4 regions of the Bradyrhizobium sp. CB2312 genome follow, and region 4 is predicted to be linked to each of the others. Evidence: predicted binding sites of a transcription regulator. Region 4 holds the regulator's gene; each other region holds the start of a gene.
What was found. Region 4 encodes PhoB, which activates phosphate uptake and scavenging genes when phosphate is short. Its sites were predicted from a motif close to TGTCATNNANCTGTCAT; they were not measured.
Positions count from the first base shown of each region.

Region 1 (7,386 bases), 3.1 Mb from region 4:
TTGCGGGCCCAGCCGCGGCCCTCGCTCTGGAGCTCCAGCGATTGTTCGGCGGCGAGGATGCTGCGGTTACGCGCATTCTCGACATGGAGCAGGAAGTCGCGCTCCTCGCGGAACAGGCGGAAGCGGTTGCGCACCTCCCAATTGATCTGCATCGCGCCGGCATCCTGCGCGGCTGCGCGCCCAGACGGCCAAACGGTCAAAATCCCGGCAAGCAGCAGGGCGCAGGCAGAGAGGGTGCGAAGGGGAAGTCGGATCATGGCCCGCGTCTTCAACGGCAAAGTTGAGGCGGAAATAAGAGAGCATTGCTCCCCCGCGTGCAACCTTTGTCTGCCGCTTTTGCGGGCGGGCGCGGCTCAGCGCTTGCTGGCCTGCCGCACCAGACGCTCGCGCTCCATGGGCGTCACCTGCTTGGGCAGATTAGCCTGCGCGCAGGCCTCCGCCAGCCGCCGCCGCTCCTGCCAGGGCTGGACCACGTTCATCCAGAGCTCGCGCGCGCCCATGATGGAGATGGCGAGGCCGAACGGGATCACGAAGTAGAGGATGCGGAACACCAGCAGCGTCGCCAGAAGCTGCTCGCGGCCGAATTCGGGCAGCGCCACCAGCATCGCGGCATCGAACACGCCGATCGAGCCGGGGGCATGGCTGGCAAAGCCCAGCAGCGTCGCCAGGATGAATACGACGGCGAGCGAGAGGAAATCGATCTGCGGAGTGGCCGGCACCAGCAGGTACATCGCCAGCGCGCAGAAGCCGAGATCGACCACGCCGATCAGGATCTGCACCAAGGTCAGCGGCGCTGACGGCAGCACGACCTTCCAGCCCTTCTGTCCGAGCTCGCGGCGCTTCTCGCCCATGCAGAGCCAGACCAGGTAAGCGCCGATCGAGGCGAGGCCGCCGAACGCGATCAGCCGGTTGATCGAGGACGGCAGCTGATCCATGTACGAGGCGGCGTCGGGATGGATCGCCATGCCGATGGAGAGCACGAAGATGTTACCGAGCCAGAAGGTCAGCCCCGACAGGAAGCAGATCTTGGCGACATCGATCGCATTCAGCCCGTAATCCGAATAGATCCGGAAGCGGATCGCGCCGCCGGTAAAAACCGTGGCGCCGATGTTGTGGCCGATCGAATAGGACGTGAAGCTGGAAAGTGCTGCGATGCGATAGGGCACATGCTTCTTGCCGATCGTTCGCAATGCAAAAAAGTCGTAGAAGGTCAGCGTACAGAACGCGAAGACGACGCAGATCGCCGCGAGCCCGATATTTTCCCGGGGAATCTCGGTCAGCGCGGTCAGGATGACGCCGGTATCGATGCCTTTGAGGGTACGCACAAGCGTGGTGACCGCGAAGGCGATGATGAAGACGCTCGCGGCAATTCCGAGCCGTCGCCAGCCGATCCATCGTTTGAAGCCGCGTTTCAGCGCGGTCAGCAGTCCGTGCATTCATCCTCCCGGCAGGGGGCAAGATCGACAGGGCCAGGCATTGGCCAGTCGGCCGCGACCACGGCCCGTGGGCGTCGATCGCTAAGCATGTTGTAGCTCATTTAAGGCAAAAACGGCGACTTGTGCAGCCCTTGACAACGATAGGTTCTGCTTTGGACCTGCGACCTTTGTCATATGCGGTTCACATCCGAGGCGCGTTAAGCATATGAGTCGTAATGCGCGGCTTGGATCGCGTGTCGGTATTTTGACATCATTTCAAATCCTGGGGCCCGCTTCCTTGTTCCAGCGCAAGCGCAAGGCGGCTTTTTTGGAACGTCGATGCTGCGCGCCCGTTAGCGCCCCATCAGCAATCGAACATGGCGGAATAAGCGGCTTTTTCGTGGAAGCCGATGCCTGCGTGTTCCCGAAACCGAAAGAGGATCGGAACGATGGGACTGTTCACAAAAGACATCAAGACCATGAACGACCTGTTCGTGCACCAGCTCCAGGACATCTATTACGCTGAGCAGCAGCTCACCAAGGCGCTGCCGAAAATGGCACATAAGGCCACCGATCCGCAGTTGAAGCAGGGCTTTTTGACGCACCTCGAGGAAACCAAGCAGCACGTCGCGCGGCTCGAGGAAGTGTTCAAGATACACGGCGTCGCCGTCAAGGCGGTCGATTGCCCGGCGATCGACGGCATCATCGAGGAGGCCGACGAGACCGCCGGCGAAGTCGCCGACAAGGCGGTGCTGGACGCCGCGCTGATCAATGCGGCGCAGGCCGCGGAGCATTACGAGATCGTCCGCTACGGCAGCCTGATCGCCTGGGCCAAGCAGCTCGGCCGCAATGACTGCGCCAATGTGCTCGCCAAGACGCTGGAGGAGGAGAAGGCGACCGACAAGAAGCTGACGACGCTCGCCGAGAGCAAGATCAATCTGCGCGCCGCGAGCTAGCGACCCATCTCGTCTGGAGACGCCGTGCAGCCGTGCGGCGTCCCCTTCGGTCTATTCGTCTTGCGGCACCGCTTGACCGGCCTGGTATTTCAGTCCGAACATCAGGGCGATCACCGCGAAGGCTGCAATGGTCGCGGCAAACACCAGGCTCGCCACGGTCAAGCTGGTCAGGGTCGAGAGCACGCCGATCCCGATCACCGGAAGCGCGTTTCCGAGAAAGCAGCAGATGAAATAGGCCGAGACCACCTCGGCACGGCGATCATCCGGCGCGATCTGGTTCACCACCTGCAAGCTGCCGCGATAGCCGAGGCCCGCCGCCACGCCGCAGGTCGCGGTCGAGGCGATCATCACGCCGAGCGATCCCACGAATTGTGCCGTCACGAGCAGGGCAAGGCTCGGCAGCATCAGTCCGAGCGACCACAGCATGGCGGCGCGGCTGGAAAGGGAGCGCGTCAGCGCGATGACCAGCGCCACGGCAGCCGCCAGCTCGAGGAAGATCGCGCCGGCGACGGCGTGGCTGGTGACATGCAGCTCATTGGCGAGCACGCTCGGTGCCAGCGCGGCGAAAAAGGCGACGAGGGCCATGGCGCCAAAGCCTGTCACCGCGGGCGCGACGAAGCGGGGCCGGATCGACGACGGGACGCCGGCACGCGGTCGGATCGACAGCTGCGCGAACGCGGTCAGCGGCCGATCCACGGTCTCGCGCGCGAAGGCGAGGAGGGCCGCGACGACGACCAGCACCGCGAGGTAGGCGATGAAGGGCGTTTGCAGCGGAAGTGCGACATATTCGGCAAGCACGCCGGCGATCAACGCGCCGAGGCCGAGGCCGGTGAAATTCGCGATCGTCGCGATCACGGTGGCGCGGGAACGATCCTGCTCGGCGATCAGTTCGGCGAGCCACGCAGTGCCGGTTCCGGCGCCGATCCCGATGGCAAGGCCGCTCAGCACGCGTGCCACGTAAAGCGAAGCGACCCCGTGTGCGAGCAGGAAGACCAATGCGCCCGCGATGGCGATGCCAACGGCAATGACCGCCGTGCGTCGCCGCCCGACCTCGTCCGACATCCGGCCGAAGACCAGCAGTGCGGTCAAATTGCCGATGACGTAGACGGCATAGATCAGCGTCAGCGTGATCTGGGAGAAGCCGAACTGCTGCTTGTAGATGACGTAGAGCGGGGTTGCGATGGTGCTGCCGGCGAACAGGACGCCAATCAGGCATCCGACGGCAATGATGGTTGCGGTCTTGCCGAACTCCGATCTTGCGCCACTCGGAATCGAGGTGTTGCCAACTCTTGCCATGAGGTCACTGCCGAGAGGGGAACATGAAGGGGTCAACAGAGGCAATCTCGCCCTGTTCCCATGCTTCCGCGCGTACGGGAGTTGCATGGCGAGCAGGGCGCGAAGCTTCGTTGTTTGTTGCTGAAGGATACGATTCATCGCGCGATGATGTTTCGATCATAATCGAATCATGATGGCGCGGTGAAAGCGTATGTTTCGGGTGGGGCTGCAACGAGGTGCAGCATGCGAGCCAACACCATCAAGTATCAAAGCTTCGACGACAGAGCCGGCGCGCCGCGAGCCCGCTCGCCTCTTGCGACCTCGCTCACGCTGGCGGCGATGAGCCTCGGCTATGGCGTGGTGCAACTCGACGTCACCATCGTCAACACCGCGCTCGATGCGATGGGCAGGACGCTCGGCGGCGGCGTTGCCGAGCTGCAATGGGTGGTCAGCGCCTACACCATTGCGTTTGCCGCCTTCATCCTGACGGCCGGCGCGCTCGGCGACCGCATTGGTGCCAAGCGCATCTTCATGGCGGGGTTCGCGATCTTCACCGCGGCCTCGCTTGCCTGTGCGCTTTCGCCCAACGCCATCGTCCTGATCGCCGCACGGCTGGTCCAGGGACTGGCGGCGGCGATCCTGGTGCCGAATTCTCTCGCGCTGCTCAACCATGCCTATACTGACGACCGTGCGCGCGGCCGCGCCGTCGCGGTCTGGGCGGCCGGCGCGAGTCTCGCGCTCACCGCCGGCCCGTTCGTCGGCGGCGCGTTGATCACGCTGGTCGGCTGGCGCGCGATCTTCCTGGTCAACCTGCCGATCGGGCTCGCCGGCTTGTGGCTGAGCTGGCGCTACGCGACCGAGACCACGCGCGCGACCTCGCGCGAGATCGATCTGCCCGGCCAGCTTGCCGCGATCGGTGCGCTTGGGGCGCTTGCCGGCGCGATCATCGAAGGCGGCGCGCTCGGCTGGGATCATCTGGCGGTGATCGGAGCTTTCGTCGTGGCTGCCGTTCTCGCCGTGCTCTTCATCTGGCGCGAGAGCCGCGCGGCGCAGCCGATGCTGCCGCTGGCGTTGTTCGGTCATCGCCTGTTTACCCTGACCACGATCGTCGGCCTGCTCGTCAATGTCGCGATCTATGGCCTGATCTTCGTGCTCAGCCTGTACTTCCAGCGCATCAACGGGCTGTCGGCGTGGTGGACGGGTCTCGCCTTCGTGCCGATGATGGGGGCGGTGCTGCCGGTCAACCTGCTGGCGCCGCGCCTTGCCGAACGGATCGGCTCGTGCCCGACCATCGTCGTCGGCGCCTGCATCTCGGCGCTCGGCTGCCTCGGTCTGGTCTGGATCGAAGCCGGGACGAGCTATTCCGCGATCTTTGCCCAGATGATCGCGATCAGCGGCGGGCTCGGCCTGCTGGTGCCGCCGCTGACCTCGACCTTGCTCGGCAGCGTCGAGAAGGCGCGCTCCGGCATCGCCGCAGGAGTCCTGAATGCGACGCGGCAGACCGGCAGCGTGCTCGGCGTCGCCCTGTTCGGCTCGCTGGTCGCCGCTGAGGGGGCATTCATGACGGGGCTGCACCTCGCGCTGGTGATCTCCGCGGCCGTCCTGCTGCTGGCGGCCGCCGTGATCGGCGTAGGCGCGCCGGCGCGGGGATGAACAATGTGAGCGAACGCACACATCTTCCGTTCACCAACCCAGAAACAGGCACGCAGCGAGTTACCGATCGTCCACCTCTATCGGTTCAAGTGCGGCGCGATAGGGGCCGGCAATGTATCAAGTTCTTTACTGTCTCACCGACGAGCATGATTGGCGACTTGTTGCGCTTGGCGGTGCGGTGTGTCTGCTCGCGAGCGCTGCGGCGATCAGCCTGTTTCACCGGGCGCGAGCGACGCATGGCGGCGCCCGCGTGGCGTGGATCGCGCTCGATTCTGCCGTTGCCGGCTGCGGCATCTGGGCGACCCATTTCATCGCGATGCAGGCGTACGGGCCCGGCGCCGGCGGCGCCTACAACATCCCCGTGACGGTGCTGTCGCTGATCTTTGCGATCGCAGTCACCTTCATCGGGCTCAGCATCTCGGTGTCGACGACGCGCGGGCTCCTGATTGCGCTCGGCGGCGCCGTCGTCGGCAGCGGTGTGGCCGCCATGCATTACACCGGCATGATGGCGTTCGAGATTCCAGCTCATGTCGGCTGGGAGACCGGCACCGTAACCGTCTCGATCCTGCTCGGCATCCTCTTCGGCTCGCTCGCTCTGTTTGTCGCGGGACGGCGCGACGGCGTGTCCAGCGCCCTCGGCGCGACGGTCCTGCTGACAGTCGCCATCGTCTCGCATCATTTCACCGCGATGGGCGCGCTGGAGCTGACGCCCGATCCCACGCTCGTGGTCAGCGGTCTTTCGATCCCGCCGGCGTCGTTGTCGATCCTGACCGCCAGCGCGGCGGCTGCCATTATCGCGATCGCGCTCGCGGCCGCCTTGCTCGACCGTCGTGCCAAGGGCGAACTCGGACGCCAGCAGGTCGTGCTGGATACCGCGCTCGAGAACATGTCGCAGGGCCTGTGCATGTTCGATGCGGACGGCAAGATCCAGCTCTTCAACGAACGCTATGCCGCGATGCTCGGCCGCACTGGCATTCCGCTCGCCGGCCGTCTGCTCGTCGACGTGCTACGGGAGGAGCAGGCGAAAGGCCAGTGGCAGGGCGATGCGGGCGAGTTCTTCGCGCGTCTCATCGCCGATGCGCGCGAGGGCCGCACGACCAGCCAGGTTGTCAACCGGCTCGGCCGCTCCATCCGCGTCGTCAACCAGCCGATGCAGGGCGGCGGCTGGGTCGCGACCTTCGAGGACATCACCGAATGGCTGGAGGCGCAGGCCAAGATCTCGCACATGGCGCGGCATGACGCGCTGACCAGCCTGCCGAACCGCGTGCTGTTTCACGAGCAGCTCGAGCAGGGACTGCACCGCACCAGGTCAGGCGACCAGCTTGCGGTGCTCTGTCTCGATCTCGATCATTTCAAGGACATCAACGACTCGCTCGGCCATCCGATCGGCGATGCGCTGCTCAAGGAGGTCGGCCGCAGGCTGAAGGCCACCGTCGGCGAGAACGACACTGTGGCGCGGCTCGGCGGCGACGAGTTCGCCGTCGTCCAGATCGGGCGCTCCGAGGAAGCCGCGGCGAGATCCCTTGCGGGCCGCCTCGTCGAGGTGATCTCGGCGCCCTACGAGATCGACGACCACCAGATCGTGATCGGCGTCTCGATCGGCATCTCGTTGTCGCCGCAGGACGGCGACAATCCGGACGAGCTCTTGAAGAACGCCGACCTTGCGCTGTATCGCGCCAAGGCCGACGGTCGCGGCACCTATCGCTTCTTCGAGACCGGCATGGACGCGCGCGCGCAGGCGCGGCGCCTGCTGGAAATGGATCTGCGCGCGGCGCTGCAACGCGACGAATTCGAGGTGCACTACCAGCCGATCCGCGACGTCGCCGCCGATCGCGTCGTCGCCTTCGAGGCGCTGCTGCGCTGGAACCATCCGCAGCGCGGCCTGATCTCGCCCGTCAACTTCATTCCGCTGGCCGAGGAGACCGGCCTCATCATCCAGCTCGGCGAGTTCGTGCTGCGCGGCGCCTGCGCCGATGCGGCCGCCTGGCCCGACGATGTCGACGTCGCCGTCAACCTGTCGCCGGTGCAGTTCAAGAGCCCGAACCTGATCGCGTCGGTGACTGCGGCGCTCGCCGCCTCGGGACTGA
Region 1 is NZ_CP121668.1:3,786,683-3,794,068, forward strand. It holds gene QA642_RS18235 (hypothetical protein) at 1-257, opposite strand, end outside; gene QA642_RS18240 (YbhN family protein) at 354-1,436, opposite strand; gene QA642_RS18245 (ferritin-like domain-containing protein) at 1,865-2,371, shown strand; gene QA642_RS18250 (MFS transporter) at 2,423-3,667, opposite strand; gene QA642_RS18255 (MFS transporter) at 3,890-5,299, shown strand; gene QA642_RS18260 (EAL domain-containing protein) at 5,412-7,386, shown strand, end outside.
Region 1: the regulator PhoB is predicted to act here: its motif matches at 1,605-1,621, upstream of QA642_RS18240 (YbhN family protein).

Region 2 (7,130 bases), 1.8 Mb from region 4:
GCCGGCCATCCCGGCTCAGCAGAACACGTCCTTCCTCAATCCCGCAGACGGTCCATCCATTGCTCAAGAGCGCGCCGACGAAATACTTTTGACCAGCAATGACAATATAGGGTTCGCTCCCGCGCCAAACAGCTTGGACCTCAATTGCGGGGGGCGTCTTCTCATCCTTGATGGCGACCGCATTGACGAGCGTATAAGCGCCATTGCTATTTTGATCAAACCGCTGCTGGACGTCTCGCCATGTGGCGAGCGAGGCGGGCGCAACGGTGCCGTCGGCGGTGACAACGCCCACCCCAGAGCCGACCTTGATGCCGACAAGACCCGCTCTATCAACTTCCTCTTGCAGCCGCTCGGCAGCTGCATCGGTGGCCAGAGCATCAGGAGCGCTGAGCGCCAGCTTGGGTGCAATGTCAGTAGCAGGGGACGACGGACTTGACGCCAAGGTGGTGTCGGTCTGGACAAAACTGGATGAGACTGCGCCAACCGCGGCAGAACTGATCAGGACCAAAGTGAGAACGGCGAGCGATATACGCCGGCGGTCGATGGAGCCAGCTTGTTTGTAGTCCTCGATCGTCCAGCGAATGGACATCGCCCCGGCATGCAAAACGACAGGAAGAGAGACAACAATGGACCCATTAGCTAAAACAGTCTCGTGCCCCTCGATCCTGACGTCCCTCGCAAGGGCCTCGATCTCGATTGAATTGAAATGCGGGGCAACACGAAGATGGTGCGGTTCGAGGCCTTGTTCGACGAAGATTAAGTCTGCGTCGAGGCTGCTGCCAATCAGACACGATCCGCCCCCCACTTTACTTGTCAGCCCAGAATAACACCCGGACAGCACTTCGAAATGCAGGCAATTTGGTTCATTCACGGTCGGTTTCCTGAACAGTGAACGGGACCGTACGGCAAGCCGTACGGCCCTTGCGACTTCACAGACTAAGCAGCCGGGGAAAGTGGGGCGGCGACGCCGCCCCATCTCATCCCTTACTGCACCCGCTCATCGGCCGCTTTTTTGACAGTCGAAAGCTCAGTCGAGACAACGCGAAGTTCCACATCCCTCTCAGCAGCCTTTGTGCTGGTCGCAGTCAGAGCGGCGATTTGCTTTTGGAATGCCGCCTCTCCAGCAACTTCAGCACCCGCGGAAGCGGCTGCAGCAGTAGCGGTGCCGGCTGCCCCACCTGCAGTCGAGGTACCAGACGCACCAACTCCTTTACCCATACTATTCTCCTGTTTGCTCGATTTCGCCGCCACGTGCGGCTCCTATTTCCTAACGTCGCAACATGCGACGTCAGGAATCCTCGTCTGTCTCGGCCATGACATCGTCGAAACGGCTCATTGCACTATTCGCAAATTGGAGAGCAATGGCTCCCAGAGCGACGTTGAACGCTTGCTGCATAGCGGCTTCATGCGAGTTAGTGCCCGGATTGGACGCGCCGCCGTTTGCGGGAATGTTGGCATCAGGCGATCGGCCATGATCGTCGCGCTCGCCAGGCTTTTGAGTTCCCTTTTTGCCGCCGCCTTTGCCGCCAGCCGCATGGAGGTCAGCATCAACGTGTCCAGCGGCGCTAGAGCTCGCAACGCGCATGGAGTTCTCCTGTGTCAATTCGATGTGCCAATGGAGGCGGTTTCCACCCTCCACCTATGCAAGTATTAGCTTTCGACAAGCTGACGAGTCGTAGAAAATACAATGAGCCGATGGTGGGTCGTCATTAAACGTTTCACCAGCAGACCGTATTTGAAAGGTTGCCGGCCAAAGCTGGAGATCAGATGGTTAAGACAAACAATCGTTTGTGGAGCTTGATCGGGTGAGCACGTTGCTCATCGCTTCGAAAGCGTTCAATTGGCGAAATATCAAAGCCGCCACTAATAAAAGCGTTTTGGGCTCGACGTGCTGCAATCTCGGGCTCATGTCTCTTGCGATGCCTCCGAGCTCTTTCGACAATTTGCTTGGGGTCAGGCGATGCGGCACGGAGCTTGACCTCGTCGGGAGCGAGGCTGAAAGCCAGAGTGACGGCCGATCCAGCGGCCAGAGCGGTCCATCGGCCCTAGCTGGCCCATGGCAGATCCGTCAATCGCGACCCATTTCGGGCCGAGCAGGAGCCCGCTGCTCGAGAAAGAGCCCTTCGGCTCTACCGCTCTGGACCAATGTGCTCTCGATCCTTGCGCAATCGGCTGGCTCCTCGGCTGTGGCCGTCTGTAGGGTATTGTTAATGCATCGCGATGTTGACAGGCGGCGTATGCAGTCAATGGAACGTCACAGCGGCAGACTGGGTTTGAGGCCGGATTCGAACGATCGAGTGCGGCCGACATAGTTTGTGCGCAGCGAAGGGCCGAAATAAGTTCCTCGGATTCGGGGGCGGTCTCAAGTGTGCTGGTAGAGCTTGCGCGACGCGCGGAGGTCGCGCAAGCTCAGTTTCGAGCGTCATCCTGAGAGGATAGCGTCGCTCCGCCTAGGCGTAAGCGCCTGCAGCTTGCAAGCGCTCGGACTCGATGCGAGCCTTCAGGTTATTTAAATAATCCTCCGCGTAGGACTGGGCCACCGAAACCGGCAGGTTGATGCCTGCCGTCGCGGCTTCTTGAATGGCCTGCTTCACCAAGCCTTCTCGCATTGCTAATTTGACCTCAGGTCCGGCGATGCAGCCCACCGCCTGTGCCGCAAGGCTCAGCCCGGCTTCTTCCAGCGCTTGCTTTATGTTGCCGCCACTGATGGCAGTGTGAAGAAGATTTGCAGCTTGCGCCTCGGCTTCGAGCACCATTGACGCCAGATCGGCCAATTCACCCAAGCCTGGAATGAAACCAAGTACACCGACTGCTGTTGCGGCCCAGTCGAATACCTTAGAGCCAACTTTGAGCACGTCGTTAAGTGCGTGCATGAAGGCGCCACCGTTCTTTTTGGGAGACTTGATGTCGGGCTGGTCTGCCATGCCCGTCGTCATGTCCGCGACCGCGTCCTGCTCGGCAGGCGTTCGGACGGCATGCGTCTTCACTTGGTGAACGGTGCGGTTCGCACCCGACATGTTGTTGAAGAACTGGTCGAAGTCGCTGTTGCTGATGTTGCCGGAATCGACCGTATGGCCGCCGCCGAAGTCGAAGAACTTGTGGTGGGTTTTGTAGCCCGTAATCGCGTTGTTCATCAACCCGAACAACACAGGATCGGAGAGCAGCTGGGAGGCCGCCTTTCGCACCTCGGGCGCGAGGCTCTTATCATCGACCATGCTCGCCAGCTTTTCCCGGGTCAGGTCACCCTTCCCGAAGAAAGCGTTTTGGTTCTTGCCCATCGTATTGAGCGTATCGAGCTCGGCTTGCGTGAGATTGATCGATGATGAAGCAACCTGCAGGAAGTCCTCTTTGTGGACCTTGTCTATCGAGCCACCGTACAACTGCTTCCATTCATCCGGGTGGTCGAGGAAGTATTGAGCGGCAGCGAGGACCTGTGGCGGGCATTTGCCGGTTTTGGCTTCGCCGTCGACGATCCGCTTGAAATCCGCAAGGCTCAGGTTCTTAGGCAGATTGTCGGCATAGCGATAGAGCTCGCGCATCGCATCGGTCTGGGTCATAACCGATGGCTCGCCATTCCGGGTGCCGTCGGAAGGGATATAGTTCTGCGTATAGCTCTCTGCCCGCTGCTCCTGGAAAGCAGCAACCTGAGGGTGGTGATCGGAGAAGCCGGAGAGATCACCTGCTTTGATCTTTCCGCCGCAGCGGCCGTCACCTTGCGAGCCTATCGCATAGAAGAGCTCTGGGTCCTGTTGCAACGCCTCGATCGCCGCCTTTAGATCCGGCGGTGTGGAGGGATCGTTGGCCAGATCGCCGAGAGATTTCCAATCCAGCGGGCATTTGTCTTTGTGTCGGTTCAGCACCGACACAATCTCCAGCTCGGCATCAGTCAACGTGCCGCTGTTCCACGTGATCCTGGAGCTTTGTACGGGCGCCTCTGCAATCTTCGGTGCGCTCGCAGCGGAGGAGGACTCCGTGGCGGATGGCTCTGGCGCCTGCTGACATGCGTCCAGTGCGGCCTTGATCTCCGGCGGGAGGATGTTCCGTACCTCCTGCGTGAGTTCCTCCGTCAGCTGCTTGGCTGAGTCTGCAGCCGTCGGCTCCTGCGGCGCGGAATCGTCATCGACCTTGTCTTTCAACGAGAAACTAGCCAGCATCGCCTCGAAATTTGAAAGATCCCGCGCCGATGAGGGCCCAGGCGCCAGCCCTGACAAAGTGGAGCTCGCGGTTAGCGACAGGTTGTTGACTGACATTATACGTCCTCTGATTTGAGATCGCACCACAAGCCGGTCATGTGGCGCAGCCCGAGAATCGCGACGAACAACGAGCAATAAATGTTGATAGGATTCGATGGCTCCTACCACTTGCTTCCGATTGCTCAGTGCGCCCCAGCGCTCTGTTCCGCTACAATCTATAGGCACATCGCCGTCTAGATATTCACGCCGTATGGTAGGTTCGATTAGCTTTCCAAAAGCTGACGGCATTCAGAGGTTTCATAACGAAACGCGAAATGACAGTGTGAAAGGCGGTCATGGTTCTTGATATCGGAATCGGCTTGTCTGCTTTGTTTCGATCGCTCGCCTCCACGCCAATTAGGTCGAATTAATGAATCCGAGTCTGCCGCTCTGCGGATGGTCACGTGCGCTAATTCCTGCAACAACGTCGCAGGTCTCCGCAGCATCTTATGGTGAAATCACCCACGCCTAGCGACCTCGCCTGCGCCCAACGAGAGTGTTGGCGTCTGCCCGATGAGCCAGATACAGAGTGATCGTATCAGATTGACTGGCGTAGATGCTCGAAAGAGTCCAACGGTATTGTGCGAACCGTGTTGCCCCGAGCGGATCGAAGCTCGGCTGCGCCTGGCATTCTTTATGTCATCATGCTTATCCGCTTGGCGAGTGTTCGCTCGAACCTACAGGCCAAAGGTCAGCGTCTAGCGATGGTTTAAGACGAATAAAACCTTCTTCTCGCCATTCCGCCCCGTGAGGCACACCCAGGTTGGTGAACATGGTTGTCCGGGCAGCCCTGGTCGGTATGAGATCGCGGCTTTTTAGCATTTCGAAATCTCCAAGTTCCGGCGGAGCAACCTGTGCCGGCAACGCGAGCTCCGCTTGAGACGGTCCGGCGTGAGGTGACCCGGATCGTGGCCGAAATCGGAGGCGTCCACGCGGTGCTGAGCGATCGGCTGTTGGGAATTGGTCCGCTCGCCGCCGCTCAATGATAGCTCGACACGCGATAATCTGCCTCCGAGTTCCTGCCAAATTAGATCCTGGCTGTATTCGGGTATTTTATCAATGCGACTCTCTCGGACAGGCGGGCGACGAGGACGAGTGGGACGCTGGACTGTTGTCCACCGGGCTTAGCGCGTTGAACTCCATGCTGCTCCTCCTTTTGGACAACGGAGGGGCTTTCATTCTTTTGCGACGAAGCTCCTTTGCATGGCAGAGTTCGTAGAGTTGTTCAAAAGCTCGCACGAGGTGCTAAAGCGGCAAAGCACGGTCACCGATGCTGCCGGCCAGGACTCTGGTTCACATCCGCGGCTCCGGCCGGGGCGTTTATTGCGGCGCCCCGCGGCATCGGCCATCTACATATCCGCACTCTGACAATGGCAGCAGTAGCTTTCGTAAAGCTGAGAGAGGGCATAAACAGACGCATTGCACGTCTTCGTAGGCGATCTGTTGTCGTGAGGTCATTTCTTGCCTGCGTCGGGTAGGTGGACCCTGCCGTCTTGATGTGGTGCCTCCGGCGAAGGAGCGTCATTCGGTCGTCCTTCGCGAACGACCACGCTGGAGGATCCCCGAAACAGCATCAAGACCGACTCGTGCCGTGGCTTTTCGTCACCGCTCGGGTTTCGCCGTGCCTGTGCCTCCGCCGCAAGTCCTTTGAGTGTTTGCTCCACAAGCGCGACAAAGCGGGGTGGACCAGAGGCGAAGACGAGGCCATCTCCCGGTACGGCTCTCACGATGTAACGCTCGTCGGAGATGTTGAGCGCATCGAGTGCCGCCTTGAACGCATCGAAGCTGATCGGACTCAAGACCAAAAGGCGGCTTTGCGCCTCATGCGCGGCGGATACATAGAGCACCATCCCATCGTAGTACCATTGAAGATTGTAGAGATTGATCAACCGTTCGAGGAACTCTCGCGGTGGGAGATCGGACATTCGCCCGCGAATCCGCCCCTTCACCCCGGCGCTGACATTGACTCTGATGTTTAGGTTGTTGCCGAATTCCTGCAGTGCGGCCGCAAGGTCCTGATCCAGAACTGTGTAACTATAAGGCGTCGATGGCAGCGCCAGGGGAGCGCCGAGCGCCTCGACGACGCCCAAGCAAATGAAAACACCAGCATAGAGAAGTTTCTTCAAGATGTGCCGCCTTGTAGATGGAATGAGCATTCCTGCTATTTTTTCGCTTGAGAACAAGCACTGGAATTCGTCCCAAAATTTGGAAGCCGCTGCCTCGTCGAAAATTGGGAGCTGACCGTGATCATTAGATGACAGCTGCTCGTCAGTTTTTGGTCAGCTTGCTTCTCTAAGGTGCCGGCCCGTTCGTGTGAACTGATGGCTCACCTCACTACGTGACAGAAATGATTTCCTCCATGTTGTTTGGCATTACGCCGACCCCTGTCAACTCCGTCGAGTGTGCCTCCAACGGCTGTTCGCCGGCACACGCCCAGTTTGATGAGAGTCTTGCGCAGGCGGCCTCGAACCAAGGTGCCGCCTCTTCTGTGAGCGAGCGCGCGCCAGCTCCATTGCTGCCGGAAGTACCGCGCGCAGTCATGTCGCCGAGCCCGCTCGGCGATCGTGTCCTTCAGAGCATTTCTGCTATCCATCAGGGCAAACCATTTCCGTCGGGTGCAGTTTCGCCGACGCTCGTCGGCGAGCCTGATCCTACCAAGGGTTTCCAGCTTGGGCCGGCAGCGCAGCCAGTCTTGCGTGTGCAGCAAGTTGAGGTACATCCGGCGGGGAAACCGGAAGGTGCGGATCATTTCGATTCGGCGCTGGCGAATCTGCGGGATGTTTACAACGGCGTTATCCAGGTTTCGCTCGTCTCCAAGGGGACAGGTGCTGTCAGTTCATCTCTGAACAAGCTTCTATCGGCGGGCTGAGGGCCATTGGCTGTCTTGACGAAAGACAA
Region 2 is NZ_CP121668.1:8,665,871-8,673,000, reverse strand. It holds gene QA642_RS41375 (hypothetical protein) at 1-871, opposite strand, end outside; gene QA642_RS41370 (nodulation protein NopA) at 985-1,251, opposite strand; gene QA642_RS41365 (hypothetical protein) at 1,289-1,585, opposite strand; gene QA642_RS41360 (HrpF/NolX family T3SS translocon protein) at 2,451-4,250, opposite strand; gene QA642_RS41355 (secretin N-terminal domain-containing protein) at 5,687-6,388, opposite strand; gene QA642_RS41350 (nodulation protein NolB) at 6,580-7,101, shown strand.
Region 2: the regulator PhoB is predicted to act here: its motif matches at 6,476-6,492, upstream of QA642_RS41355 (secretin N-terminal domain-containing protein).

Region 3 (7,386 bases), 4.2 Mb from region 4:
GATGACGCGCTTGGCGCCGAATTCCTGGAGCAATCCTTGCGTGACTTTGTAGGCGCCCTGATATTCGGCAACCTCTTCGCCCATGACGAAGACGTCGGCGTCGCGGCGCATCTCTTCGGCCATGGCATCGCGCAGCGCTTCGCGGATGGTTTGCGTCACCATCTCAGTGCCGGCGGGCACTTCCGGATCGGGCTCGGCGACGGCCTGCGGCGCCGGTGCAGCCTTCGGCGCGGGCGCTTCGGCCTTGGCAGCGGCGGGCGGCGCGGACTCCGCAGCCTTCGCCGCTGGTGCAGGCGCTTTGGCGAGATCGGCGGCGCTCTCGCCGTCCGCCAAAATGGTCGCGATCGGCGTGTTCACCGCGACGTCGGCGGTCCCTTCCGGGATCAGGATCTTGCCGAGCGTGCCCTCGTCGGTCGCCTCGACCTCCATCGTCGCCTTGTCGGTCTCGATCTCGGCGATCACGTCGCCAGACTTGATCTGCTCGCCCTCTTTCTTCAGCCACTTGGCAAGGTTGCCCTTTTCCATCGTGGGCGACAACGCGGGCATCAGCACTTGAATTGGCATATCGACTCCAAAAGAAAGCTTGCGCGCGTTTTAGCGGTAAACGTCGGTCCAGAGCTCGGCGGCATCCGGCTCGGGATCATGCTGGGCAAAGTCGGCGGACGCGTTGACGATGTCGCGCACCTCGGCGTCGATCGCCTTGAGATCGGCTTCGCTGACCTTGGCGGCAAGCAGGCGGTTGCGCACCTGCTCGATCGGGTCCTGGTCGTGGCGAACCTTCTCGACCTCCTCGCGCGTGCGATATTTTGCAGGGTCGGACATCGAGTGGCCGCGGTAGCGGTAGGTCTGCATCTCCAGGATGAAGGGGCCCTTGCCGGCGCGGCACCAGGCCGCCGCCTCGTCGCCCGCAGCCTTCACGGCGCGAACGTCCATGCCGTCGACCTGCTTGCCGGGAATGTTGAAGGACGCGCCGCGCTTGGAGAAGTCCTGCTGGGCAGAGGCGCGCGAGACCGCGGTGCCCATGGCGTAGCGGTTGTTCTCGATGACGTAGATCACCGGCAGCTTCCAGAGCTCCGCCATGTTGAAGCTCTCATAGACCTGGCCCTGGTTGGCCGCACCGTCGCCGAAATAGGTGACGCTGACGCTGTCGTTGCCGCGATAGTGATTGGCGAAGGCGAGGCCCGTGCCGAGCGAGACCTGGGCGCCGACGATGCCGTGACCGCCGTAGAAGTGCTTCTCCTTGCTGAACATGTGCATGGAGCCGCCCTTGCCCTTGGAATAGCCGCCGCGGCGCCCCGTGAGCTCGGCCATGACGCCATTGGCGTCCATGCCGGTGGCAAGCATATGGCCGTGGTCGCGATAGCCGGTGATGACCTGATCGCCCTCTTTCAGGGCCATCTGCATCCCGACCACCACGGCCTCCTGGCCGATATAGAGATGGCAGAAGCCGCCGATCGCGCCCATGCCGTAGAGCTGGCCGGCCTTTTCCTCGAACCGCCGGATCAGGAGCATGTCGCGGAGCGCCTTGAGCTCCTGTTCCCTGGTGAATTCCGGGGGCGAACCGCCGTCGGTCTTGTCCTGTGCAGCGCCTGCGGCGGCTTTCTTGGGTGCGGCCATGGGAATTCCGGGTCAGAGAAAACTTCAGCCCTCTCTAACCCAAGTCAAACGCGGTTGGAAAGCACCGCAACGGAATAGCACGATTTTCATTATGCCGCACTGCAACGTGGCCGAAACTTTGCAAAACCTTTGGCGTGGATTGGGCAACATTAGCTCCCCGCCGACGCGCAGCAGCAGGCAGCCCAAGGCAACCAAACCGGACACGCTCGTCCCAAGGCCGAAGGCTCGTCGCGTGTCCGATTCGTACGGCAGCCCTACCAGCCGAGCTCGCGCAGATAGGCTGCGCGAGCGGCAACGCCAGTGTGCGTGAAATCGGTGAAAACTCCGTCCACACCGAGACGAAAAAATTTGAGATATTCGAGACCGGGATCACCGCGATAATCGGCGGCGAGATATTTCTTCTCGTTCCGGAATGTGAAGACGTGCACGAACAGGCCGAGTTTGTGCGCGTCGGCAACGAGGCTGGTCGGCTCCTGCGTCGATGCCTCCGGGGTCGATCCCTTGTAGGGTGTGCCGTCGGCGTTGCTGTCCTTCCACGGCGCGATCATGAGCGGAACGATATAGGCCTTCCACGGACCGATGCCGTCGGCATAGGTCTTGATCTCGGCAAGGCCCTCCGGGGTCAGCATCGCATCGTAGAGGCGCGCATCACCCGCAATCGTCCAGTCGAACGGACGCGAGCTCGTGATGTTGTTGAGCAGCACCTTGCCGGTCTTGAAGTCGATGCCGTTGCCGTCGATGAGCTGGACCTGCCGCGTCTCGAGGCCATGGCTGCGCATGTATTTCAGGCTACCCGGCTCGAAGCTCTGGACCAGGATGGGCGCGTCCTTGGTGTTCAGTCCATTGTCCTTGATGATCTTGATCAGGGCATCTTCGAGCGGACGGCTGCCGGGCGCGCCGCAGCCGTTTGCTATCGCCTGGGCATTGTTCCAGGTCGGGTTCTTGGTCTCGGGATAGACCAGGATGGGACGCCCCGTCGCATTGCTTTTGGCCTTGGCGATGTCGATGACGTCCTGGAAGCTGATGACCGGGAATTTTCCGTTGAAGATCTTTGGCCGTTCGTTGGCGGCATCATAGGTGGTTCCGGCGATCCATTCCTTCAGCTCGGCCATGGTGAAGTCGGTGATCGACCAGTCGTTGGTGTGGTCCTCGCCATCCACGATCAGCGACTTCAGCACCGATTTGAGATCCGCGGGATCGGTGAGATCGGTCAGATAGTCAGCAGGCGCGGTCGGGGAAGCAGGCGCCTTCACGCGCACGCCGGGCACCGTGCGCTTGCGGGCCGCAACAGTCGCGTTGGTCTTGGCGACCTCGGCCACATTGGTGTTGTCGCTGAGCCAGGGGTTATGGCGCACCACGAGGACGCAGTCCTTGGTCAGGTGCAGATCCTCTTCGAGCGCATCAGTGCCGAGCGCTGCCGCAAGCTCGTACGATGCCTCGGTCTCTTCGGCCACCAGCCCCGGCAGTCCGCGATGCCCGAGGATCAGCGGCGGCTTGCCATCGAGGGTCGGAATCTGCTTGGCGCCAGCCGGAGCCGGGCCGGTCTGTGCGAAGGCTGTCGACAGCGAGAGCAACGCCGCGCCGAACAGCAGCGCTCCAACATACATTGTCCGTCGTGAACGACCGTTTCGCATCGCCAAGCCTCCGTCTTTGCCTGGCATTGCCTCGAACGCCAGCAGCGCCGAACCCGGATAGGCGCGGCGCTGCCCGTCTTGTCCCAAGACTCTGACAGATGGATGACGATGGAGCGGGCGCTCTCTTCCGCCCGATCACATCTTCGATCAGAAGAAGCCGAGCTTCTTCGGGCTATAGCTGACCAGGAGGTTCTTGGTCTGCTGATAGTGATCGAGCATCATCTTGTGGGTCTCGCGGCCGACGCCCGACTGCTTGTAGCCGCCGAAGGCCGCATGCGCGGGATAGGCATGGTAGCAGTTGGTCCAGACCCGGCCGGCCTGGATCGCCCTTCCGAAGCGGTAGCAGCGGTTGGCATCGCGGCTCCAGACGCCGGCCCCGAGGCCATAGAGCGTGTCGTTGGCGATCGCCAGCGCCTCGTCGTCGGTCTTGAAGGTCGTGACCGAGACCACGGGGCCGAAGATCTCCTCCTGGAAGATGCGCATCTTGTTGTTGCCTTCGAACACCGTCGGCTGGACGTAGAAGCCGCCCGAGAGATCACCGGCGAGCTCGGCGCGTCCGCCGCCCGCGAGCACCTTGGCACCCTCCTGCTTGCCGATGTCGATATAGGAGAGGATTTTTGCGAGCTGCTCGCTGGAGGCCTGCGCGCCGATCATGGTGTCGGCCGCGCGCGGGTCGCCCTGCTTGATGGCGGCGACGCGCTTGAGAGCCCGCTCCATGAAGCGGTCATAGATGTCGGCATGGACCAGCGCGCGGCTCGGACAGGTGCAGACCTCGCCCTGGTTCAGGGCGAACATGACGAAGCCTTCGATCGCCTTGTCGAAGAAGTCGTCGTCCTCGGCGGTGACGTCCTTGAAAAAGATGTTCGGCGACTTGCCGCCGAGCTCCAGCGTCACGGGGATCAGGTTCTGGCTGGCATATTGCATGATCAGCCGGCCGGTCGTGGTCTCGCCGGTAAAGGCGATCTTGGCGATGCGCGGGCTGGAGGCGAGCGGCTTGCCGGCCTCGAGGCCAAAACCGTTGACGATGTTGAGCACGCCTGGCGGCAGCAGGTCGCCGATGATCTCGGCCCAGACCATGATCGAGGCCGGCGTCTGCTCGGCGGGCTTGAGCACCACGCAATTGCCGGCGGCGAGCGCCGGTGCGAGCTTCCAGCACGCCATCAGCAGCGGGAAGTTCCAGGGGATGATCTGGCCGACCACGCCGAGCGGCTCGTGGAAATGATAGGCGATGGTGTCGTGGTCGATCTCGCCAATCGAGCCTTCCTGCGCGCGGACGACGCCGGCGAAGTAGCGGAAGTGGTCGATCGCCAGCGGCAGATCGGCGGCGCGGGTCTCGCGGATTGGCTTGCCGTTGTCCCAGGTCTCGGCGACCGCAAGGCGCTCGAGATTCTCCTCCATGCGGTCGGCGATCTTGTTCAGGATCGCGGCGCGCTCGGCGACGCTGGTGCGTCCCCACGCGGCCTTGGCGGCATGGGCCGCATCGAGCGCGGCCTCGACGTCCTGCGCATCGGAGCGCGCGATCTTGCAGACAACCTTGCCGGTCACCGGCGAAGAATTGTCGAAATATTTGCCCGAGATCGGCGCCACGAACTTGCCGCCGATGAAATTGTCGTAGCGTTCGGCGAAGGGGCTTTGGGTGACGCCGAGGAATTCCACCTTGTTCATTGCTCACTCCCGATGTTGATGTTTGCGCGATCCGCCGTGTGTTCACGACTTGCGCCAACGATCTCGCGGGTGGTGATTTCTGTCAGCCCGGGCGGCAGCGATGGCCAGGCGGGAGTGTCGCAGTTCTGCGACAGTCGCGGGGGAGATGGGACGTTTGCGGCCTCCACATCGTCGTTGCGAGCCACCGGGGCCGCGCTTCGCGCGGACCCGGTGGCTCGCAATGACGGCTGAAGCTCAGTGCTTGATCTCGAACCGCTTGAGCTTGCGGTGCAGCGTGGCGCGGCTGACGCCGAGGGCTTTTGCGGCGGCCGAGACATTGCCGCCGGCGCGCAGCAGCGCCCGCTGCAACACCGCGCGCTGGCCGCCGGCGAGGTGATCATGCGCGGCATCGCCGCCGAGCAGATCGGCCGCGGGCACCGGCTGCATCGCCCTGCCCGGCGCGATCCCGAGTCCCGCGCGGGCGACGCGGGTCGCACCGATCACGAGATCGTCTGCATCAACCGCGACGAGGCCGATCGACTGGCCGTCCGGACCTTGCGTCAGCACGATGCGGGCATGAGGGAAAGCCCGGCGGAACAAGTCGGCCTCGATGCGCTTTGCCGCCTCGCCGGCCGCCAGCGCGATCAGGCTGGAGTACGCATCGGTGCGGTCGGTGCGGCAGGAGGAGACGTCGAGCACGCCCGCGAAAGCTGCTTCATGGTCGTAGATCGGAACTGCGGTGCAGCTCAGAAGCGTGTTGCGGGTGAAGAAATGCTGGTCGCGGTCGATCGTCAGCGGCCGCTGCTCGACGACGCAGGTGCCGATGCCGTTGGTGCCCTCATGCTCCTCGCTCCAGAGCGCGCCGGTCCACAAGCCCCAGGACTGAAACGTAACGTCGTCCGCCGGCGTGCCGCGGCGGTCGACCGGCACGCCCTCGCCGTCGGCGAGCAGCACGCAGCAGCCGGCAGCGCCGACGGCCTGATAGAGCCGGTCCATGGCGCCTTGCGCGGCGGCAAGCAGCGGCGCGATGCGCTCACGCGCCTGCCGCAGTTCTGCGTCGCTGAGCCGCACCGGCGAATTGCGGCCGGCGGGATCGAGATGATGCAAGCGGGACGAACGGCACCATGAGGCCACCAGCGCAGAGCGCGCGGCCTGGCCTGACGCAATGGCGGCCTCGACACGGGCCGCGTGATGCCGGGACATTAGCCCATTCATCACTGTTTCCTCCGGGTGGCAGTCTAGGCTGTGGCGGCTCGACCCGGTTGATCTGCGTCAACTCAGGCCGACAGCGTGGGAAGCCATGAGCCCGCACCGGCACGGCCGTCAAGCGGCAGTCCGGTTCCACGCTTGCGACTTTCGGTAGAATTGATCGACGCGTGCCGGATTTCGGCTTCGGCGTTCGATACCGGTTTCGAATGGCGCGGAAAGCGCTACTTCGCCGGGATCATCCGAACGAGATCATGCGGGTTGACATAGTCGAGCTGGAAGCGCGCCCGCTCGTCGAGCATGTCGGGATCGATCTTGTCGGTGCGCAGCAGCGAGACGCGCTGCTCGCTCCTGGCGCGCTCGCGCTTGAGCTGCGCGAGCTCGCTCGTCAGCGCGATGATCTCCTGGTCGAGTTCCTGGCGGGCGTTGAGGCCGTACTTGCCAGTGTAGGCGTTGACGCCGAAATAGCCGACGATCGCGGCCGCCATCGCATAGAGGGCAAGGCCGGTCAGGATCGATTTCAGGCGCGCGCGGGAGACCATGCTGGGAAGATGGGGCAGCTTGGTTAAGGGAGTGTTAGTGCGCTCTGCCCGTATCTCTCGTGCCCGGGGCTTGTCCCGCCTGCGCGGCCGAAGCCGCTTCGGCGCGGCGAAGGCCCGGGCATCCACGTTCTTCGTCGTTGGAGGCCAAGACGTGGATGGCCGGGTCAAGCCCGGCCATGACGGAAAGTGGAGCAAGCTTCGGCGCGAAAGCCTCAGCCGTGGTGCTTGGCCACGTGTGCGGCAAAGGCGTCGATATAGGCCTGGAGCACGCCCTTCAGCGAGTCCTTGGTCAGGTTGCCCTCGGCATCGAAGGCGTCGCCGACCGCGTTCAGATAGATCTCAGGCTGCTGCATGATCGGGCCGGCAATGCCCGGCAGGATGTTCTGGAGCGTCTTGGCCGCGCTGACGCCACCGAGCGGGCCCGGCGAGTTCGAGACGATGCCGACCGGCTTGCCGTTGAATGAGCTCTTGCCATACGGGCGCGAGGCAACGTCGATGGCGTTCTTGAGGACGCCCGGGATGGCGCGGTTGTATTCGGGGGTCACGAAGATGACGCCGTCCGACTTCTGGAGCTTGTCGCGGAAGGCCAGCCAGTCGGCCGGCGGCGCGCCCTCGAGGTCCTGGTTGAAGAACGAGATGCCCCCGAGGGTGACGACCTCGAGCTTGAGCGAGGCAGGCGCGAGTTTTGCCAACGCGTTGGCGATCTTCAGCGAGAAACTGTCCTTGCGCAGGCTGCCGGCGAT
Region 3 is NZ_CP121668.1:4,872,505-4,879,890, reverse strand. It holds gene QA642_RS23950 (pyruvate dehydrogenase complex E1 component subunit beta) at 1-564, opposite strand, end outside; gene pdhA (pyruvate dehydrogenase (acetyl-transferring) E1 component subunit alpha) at 595-1,617, opposite strand; gene QA642_RS23940 (glycerophosphodiester phosphodiesterase family protein) at 1,872-3,224, opposite strand; gene adh (aldehyde dehydrogenase) at 3,399-4,916, opposite strand; gene QA642_RS23930 (GAF domain-containing protein) at 5,151-6,110, opposite strand; gene QA642_RS23925 (septum formation initiator family protein) at 6,326-6,643, opposite strand; gene QA642_RS23920 (NAD(P)H-dependent oxidoreductase) at 6,856-7,386, opposite strand, start outside.
Region 3: the regulator PhoB is predicted to act here: its motif matches at 3,343-3,359, upstream of QA642_RS23940 (glycerophosphodiester phosphodiesterase family protein).

Region 4 (7,386 bases):
CGCCGGCACCTATCTCGCCGAGTACGGCCGCAACGACAAGCTGACCTCGGTGATCCGTTTCATCAACGACATCCTGCTGTCGGCGCCCTCGATCATCATCGGCCTGTTCATCTACGGCGCGGTGGTGGTGCCGATGCGCGGCTTCTCGGCGATCGCCGGCTGCCTCGCGCTCGCGGTGATCGTCATCCCGGTGGTGCTGCGCACGACCGAGGACATGCTGCTCCTGGTGCCGAACGCATTGCGCGAGGCGGCCTCCGCGCTCGGCCTGCCGCGCTCGCTGGTGATCAAGCGCATCGCCTATCGCGCCGCGCGCTCGGGCCTCATCACCGGCGTGATGCTGGCCACCGCCCGCGTCGCCGGCGAGACCGCGCCGCTGCTCTTCACCGCGCTGTCGAACCAGTTCTTCAGCCTGAGCCTGAACAAGACGATGGCCAACCTGCCCGTGACCATCAACAACTTCGTGCAGAGCCCCTATGCCTACTGGAAGCAACTCGCCTGGAGCGGCGCCCTGCTGATCACGTTGACCGTGCTTGCCCTGAACATTGGCGCGCGCATCCTGAGCGCCGAGAGGACCGCAAAATGAGCGATATGTCAGTTACCGTCAGTACGCCCGTTCAGCACGGCTCGCAGCCGCTGCCCGAAGCTCCGGCCAAGGTGACGGTGCGCAACCTCAACTTCTATTACGGCGAGCACCACGCGCTGAAGAACATCAACCTGACGCTCGGCACCAACCGCGTCACGGCGTTCATCGGCCCGTCGGGCTGCGGCAAGTCGACCCTGCTGCGCATCTTCAACCGGATGTACGACCTCTATCCGGGCCAGCGCGTCACCGGTCAGCTGATGCTCGACCAGACCAACATCCTCGACCCCAAGCTGGACCTCAACCTGCTGCGCGCCCGCGTCGGCATGGTGTTCCAGAAGCCGACGCCGTTCCCGATGACGATCTACGAGAACATCGCGTTCGGCATCCGTCTCTATGAGAAGATCTCGAAATCCGAGATGGACGACCGCGTGGAGAAGGCGCTGCGCGGCGGCGCGCTCTGGAACGAGGTCAAGGACAAGCTCAACGCGTCCGGCCTGTCGCTCTCCGGCGGCCAGCAGCAGCGCCTCTGCATCGCCCGCACCGTTGCGGTGCGGCCCGAGGTGATCCTGTTCGACGAGCCCTGCTCGGCGCTCGACCCGATCTCGACCGCCAAGGTCGAGGAGCTGATCCAGGAGCTCTCCGAGAACTACACGATCGCGATCGTCACCCACAACATGCAGCAGGCGGCCCGCGTCTCCGACAAGACCGCCTTCATGTATCTCGGGGAGCTGATCGAGTTCGACGACACCAGCAAGATCTTCACGTCGCCGAGCGATCGGCGCACGCAGGATTACATCACCGGCCGGTTCGGCTGAGGAGACGGGATATGGGTTCTGAACATACCGCAAAGGCCTTCGACACCGACCTCCAGGAGCTCACCCGCCTGGTCGCCGAGATGGGCGGCATTGCCGAGCGCATGATCGTCGATTCCGTCGACGCGCTGATCCGCCGTGACGTCGCTCTCGGCCAGCGCGTCGTCACCACCGACGCCGACATCGACGCACTCCAGAAGAAGATCGAGGAGCGTGCCGTTCTCACCATCGCCCGGCGCCAGCCGATGGCGGTGGACCTGCGCGAGATCGTCGGCGCCATGCGCGTCGCGACCGATCTCGAGCGCATCGGCGACCTCGCCAAGAACATGGGCAAGCGCGTCGCGGCGCTGGAGACCGACTTCCATCCGCTGAAGCTGTTCCGCGGCCTCGAGCACATGACCGACCTCGTGCAGCAGCAGGTCAAGTCGGTGCTGGACGCCTACGCCGCGCACGACCTGCCGGCGGCGATGGCGGTGTGGAAGGGCGACGAGGAAGTCGACGCCATCTGCACCTCGCTGTTCCGCGAGCTCCTCACCTACATGATGGAGGATCCGCGCAACATCTCGTTCTGCATCCATCTGATGTTCTGCGCCAAGAACATCGAGCGCATCGGTGACCATGCCACCAACATCGCCGAGACCGTGTTCTACATGATCGAGGGCCAGGCGATCACCGACAAGCGGCCGAAGGGTGACATGACGACCTTTGCCACGACGGTCCCGAATAGCTGAAGAGTCAAGGAGCGACGACACCATGGGCGCACGCATTATGGTGGTTGAAGACGAGGAAGCTCTCACCGAGCTGCTTCGCTACAACCTCGAAGGCGACGGCTATGACGTCGAGACGGTGATGCGCGGCGACGACGCCGACACCCGTCTCAAGGAGCACATCCCCGACCTGATCGTGCTCGACTGGATGCTGCCGGGCCTCTCCGGCATCGAGCTGTGCCGGCGGCTGCGCACCCGCCCGGAGACCAAGCAGCTCCCAATCATCATGCTCACCGCGCGCGGCGAGGAGAGCGAGCGGGTGCGGGGTCTTGCGACCGGCGCCGACGATTACATCGTCAAGCCGTTCTCGGTGCCGGAGCTGCTGGCGCGCGTGAAGGGCCTCCTGCGTCGCGCAAGCCCGGAGCGGCTCGCCACCGTGCTCGCCTATGGCGACATCGAGCTCGACCGCGACAAGCGCCGCGTCGCGCGCTCGGGCCGGCCGATCGATCTCGGCCCGACCGAATATCGCCTGCTGGAGTTCTTCCTCGAGCATCCCGGCCGCGTGTTCTCGCGCGAGCAGCTGCTGGACAGCGTCTGGGGCCGCGACATCTACATCGACGAACGCACCGTCGACGTGCATATCGGCCGTCTGCGCAAGCTGCTCAATCTTGGCCGCGAGCAGGACCCGATCCGCACCGTCCGCGGTGCCGGCTACGCGCTCGACGACCGCTTCGCGAAGGCGGAGCAGACGTAAGTACGATTGCAAGCGTGCAAAATAAAAGCGCGCCAAGTGGCGCGCTTTTTATATGTCTCGGGTCGTCCCGGCCGCGTGCCGGGACGATGTCGTTTGAAGCAGTGTTCAGCGCGTGCCGGGCTTTGCCGGCGCACGGCGGCGATCCGCCGCCGGCTGGTAGGCGACGCGCGAGTGCTGCGCGCAATAGGGCAGGCCGGAGAGCGCCTTGCCGCCGCAGAAGAAGAAATCCGGGCTCGAGGGATCGCCGACCGGCCAGTGGCAGGTCGCCTCGTTCAGCTCCAGCAGCGACAGCCGCTGGCTCATCGGCACCACGTTGTCGTAGGTGACCGGCTCGGCCTCCACCTCGACCTCGAAGGCCTGCGCCAGTGCGGTATTGCCGCGCGAGATCGGACGGCTCACGCGCATCATGTGCTGCGCGGGGCGGGCCTTGCGCGGCCGGGGCGCTGCCGATGAGGGGCTCTTGGCGCGGCCGGACAGGCCGAGCCTGTGCACTTTGCCGATCACGGCATTGCGGGTCACATTGCCGAGCTCGGCCGCGATCTGGCTGGCCGAAAGTCCGGCCTCCCAGAGCTTTTTCAGCTGCTCGACGCGATCATCGGACCAGGTCAAAACCGTCATTGCACCCTTTCCCTCGCTGCCGGCCAGCCATCCTGGGGCCTCACAGCGAATGCCTAAGCCTTGAAAAACCCGTGCCGCCAGAATCCCTTAAGGCTCGCCGGGCACGCGAGGTGCGCCCGAACGTTTACGCCGGTACATGAGGACTCTTGGGATCAGAACTGCTGCACGAGATGTCGTATCTGACAGTCCAAACGCTACAATATGGCGTGACTCGCGCGCAAGAGTCCGCCGACTCGCTTCCACATGTTCCGTGGTGAAAATCCCGCAAAATCGGCACCGCAAGACTACGGATTCAGCGTTTCCCGGGGCTTTCCGGGCGGCATTGACACCCGTCTCACCAGGCATAAGATAGTCGCACGTGCCGCCCTTAAAAGGCGGCACGTTTCGTTTTCCGGGCCGGTCAATGGTGCGTTGCGCAACGCATTCAGGCCGTCCGCAACATCCAAGTGATCGTCATGACCAACAGCGCCGCGCCGCATTTGCTTCCCGTTTTCGCCAGGGCCGACCTCGGTTTCGAGCGCGGCGAAGGCTGCTGGCTGATCGCGACCAATGGCGAGCGCTATCTCGATTTCACCTCGGGCGTCGCGGTGAACGCGCTCGGCCACGCCCATCCCGCGCTCGTCAAGGCGTTGCAAGAGCAAGCGACGAAGCTGTGGCATATGTCGAACCTGTTCCAGAGCCCGGACGGCGAGAAGCTCGCCGCGCGCCTGTGCAGCGAGAGCTTTGCGGACTTCGTTTTCTTCTGCAATTCCGGCGCCGAAGCGCTGGAGGGCGTGATCAAGCTGGTCCGCCATCATCATTTCTCCAAGGGGCATCCCGAGCGCTACCGCATCATCACCTTCGAAGGCGCCTTCCACGGCCGCACGCTGGCAACGCTGGCTGCGACGGGGGCTGCAAAATATCTCGAAGGTTTTGGTCCGCCGATGGACGGTTTCGACCAGGTGCCGCATGGCGACATCGAGGCCGTGAAGAAGGCGATCGGCCCGCAGACCGCCGGCATCCTGATCGAGCCGATCCAGGGCGAGGGCGGCGTGCGTTCGTCGCCGCCCGCCTTCCTCAAGGCGTTGCGCCAGCTCTGCGACGACAAGGGCCTGCTGCTCGCGTTCGACGAGGTGCAGACCGGCATGGGCCGTACCGGCGATCTCTTCGCTCACCGGCGCACCGGCGTGACGCCTGACGTGATGTCGCTGGCCAAAGCGCTCGGCGGCGGCTTCCCGATCGGCGCGATCCTCGCGACCGCGGAGGCGGCGGCCGGCATGGGCCCTGGCTCGCACGGCTCGACCTTCGGCGGCAATCCGCTCGCGATCTCGGCTGCGAACGCCGTTCTCGACGTCATGCTCAAGCCCGGCTTCTTCGATCACGTGCAGAAGATGTCGCTGCTGCTCAAGCAGAAGCTCGCCTCCGTGATCGATCGTCATCCCGATGTCGTCAGCGAAGTGCGCGGCGAGGGCCTCCTGATCGGCATCAAGGCCGTGGTGCCCTCCGCCGATCTCGTCGCGGCGCTGCGCAACGAAAAATTGCTCACCGTCGGCGCCGGCGACAATGTCGTGCGTTTCCTGCCGCCTCTCGTCGTCACCGAAGCCGAGATCGAGGATGGCGTCGCGCGGCTCGAGCGCGCCTGCACGGCGCTTGCCGGCAACAAGCGGGCGGCAAGCTGATGACCAGTTCACCCAAGCATTTCCTCGACATCAACGAGCTGCCGCTGACGGAGCTCAAGCGGATGCTCGCCGCATCCTCCGCGATGAAGGCGAAGCAGAAGGCCCACCAGCCGGTGAAGCCGCTCGAAGGCAAGACGCTGGCGATGATCTTCGAGCGTCCCTCGACCCGCACCCGCGTGTCGTTCGACGTCGCCATGCGCCAGCTCGGCGGCGAGCCCATCATGCTCACCGGCGCCGAGATGCAACTCGGCCGCGGCGAGACCATCGCCGACACCGCGCGCGTGCTGTCGCGCTATGTCGACGCCATCATGATCCGCATCCTCAACCACGAGGCGCTGCTGGAGCTTGCGCAACACGCGACCGTGCCCGTCATCAACGGCCTGACGCGGCGTTCGCATCCCTGCCAGGTGATGGCCGACCTCATGACCTATGAGGAGCATCGCGGCCCGATCGAGGGCCGGACGGTGGCCTGGACCGGCGACGACAACAACGTGCTGGCCTCCTGGGCCCACGCCGCCGAGCGCTTCAAGTTCAAGCTCAATGTCGCAACGCCCCCGGAGCTCGCGCCGAAGAAGGTGATGCGCGACTGGATCAAGGCGACGAACGCGCCGATCGTGCTCGGCACCGATCCCGAGGCCGCCGTGAAGGGCGCCGACTGCGTCGTCACCGACACCTGGGTGTCGATGGGCGACAAGGAAGGCGAGCACCGTCACAACGTGCTCAAGCCCTACCAGGTCAATGCCAAGCTGATGTCGCTGGCCAAGCCCGACGCGCTGTTCATGCACTGCCTGCCGGCCCATCGCGGCGAGGAGGTCACGGACGAAGTGATCGACGGCCCGCAATCGGTCGTGTTCGACGAGGCAGAAAATCGTCTGCATGCGCAGAAGGGCATTCTGGCCTGGTGCTTCGACGCGGTGAAGTAATCTCACCTGTAGCCAGGATGGAGCCAACGGGTCGGCGCGAAGCGCCGCCCGATGACAGGCTCCGCGAAATCCGGGTTTGCGTCAGCAGACGGAGTGGGCCCGGATTACGCTGCGCTCCATCCGGGCTACGCGGGCTATGACGCAATCCCGTGGCCATGAGGTCCCGTGTCAACGCTTCGCGCGCCCCGGGACGACATCGAATTTGCGTTATCGTGTGCGATCATAACTGCATCCGGAACACACCGCCTCGCGACCCTTCCATTTCACCACCTCCGACCCCAGATAAAGCGCCATGGTTTTCCAATCCCCTGACATGAAAACCGGGCCTGAAGGCCCGGTTCGCGCGCCATCAGCGGTTCCGATCGATGACGCCGTGCTGCCCTACGAGGTCGACGCGCTTGACGTGCGCGGTCGCCTGGTGCGGCTTGGGCCCGCGCTCGACGAGATCCTGACCAAGCACGATTATCCGGCGCCGGTCGGCAAGCTGCTCGGCGAGGCCATCGTGCTGACGACGCTGCTCGGCTCGGCGCTGAAATTCGAGGGCCGCTTCATCCTCCAGGCCCAGACCGACGGTCCGGTGTCGTTCCTGGTGGTGGACTACCAGGCGCCGGATCGCCTGCGCGCCTATGCGCGCTTCGATGCCGCGCGGCTCGGTGACGCCAAGGATTCCGGGACGCTGCTCGGCCGCGGTCATCTCGCCATGACCATCGACCAGGGCCCCGACATGAGCCGCTACCAGGGCCTGGTCGCGCTCGACGGCGGTGGTTTGGAAGACGCCGCTCACGAATATTTCCTGCGCTCCGAGCAGATCCCGACCAAGGTGCGCCTTGCTGTCGGCGAGGAGTGGCGCAGTAGCGACGGCGGTAAGCACCGCTGGCGCGCCGGCGGCATGCTGATGCAGTTTCTGCCGAAAGCGCCCGAGCGCGCGCGGCAGGCGGATTTGCATCCCGGCGATGCTCCCGAAGGCGCCGTGGTGCACAGCGTTGCCGAGGACGACGCCTGGGTCGAGGCACGCTCGCTGATAGAGACCGTCGAGGATGTCGAGCTGATCGATCCGGAGCTGTCCGGCGAGCGGCTGCTCTATCGCCTCTTCCACGAGCGCGGCGTGCGCGTGTTCAAGCCCTTGTCTCTCAAGGCGCAATGCTCCTGCTCGCGCGATGCGGTCGCGTCCATGCTGAAGAGCTTTTCGCCCGACGATCGCGCAGCGATGGTCAAGGACGACAAGGTCGTCGTGACCTGCGAGTTCTGCAGCTCGGTGTATCAGTTCACGCCGGATGAGGCGGGCGTCGAGGACGCGTAAGCGTACTGCCGGCCAAGTGCCCGGTGCCGTA
Region 4 is NZ_CP121668.1:710,536-717,921, forward strand. It holds gene pstA (phosphate ABC transporter permease PstA) at 1-583, shown strand, start outside; gene pstB (phosphate ABC transporter ATP-binding protein PstB) at 580-1,398, shown strand; gene phoU (phosphate signaling complex protein PhoU) at 1,410-2,126, shown strand; gene phoB (phosphate regulon transcriptional regulator PhoB) at 2,149-2,856, shown strand; gene QA642_RS03370 (GcrA family cell cycle regulator) at 2,962-3,474, opposite strand; gene QA642_RS03375 (aspartate aminotransferase family protein) at 3,930-5,132, shown strand; gene argF (ornithine carbamoyltransferase) at 5,132-6,055, shown strand; gene QA642_RS03385 (Hsp33 family molecular chaperone) at 6,348-7,355, shown strand.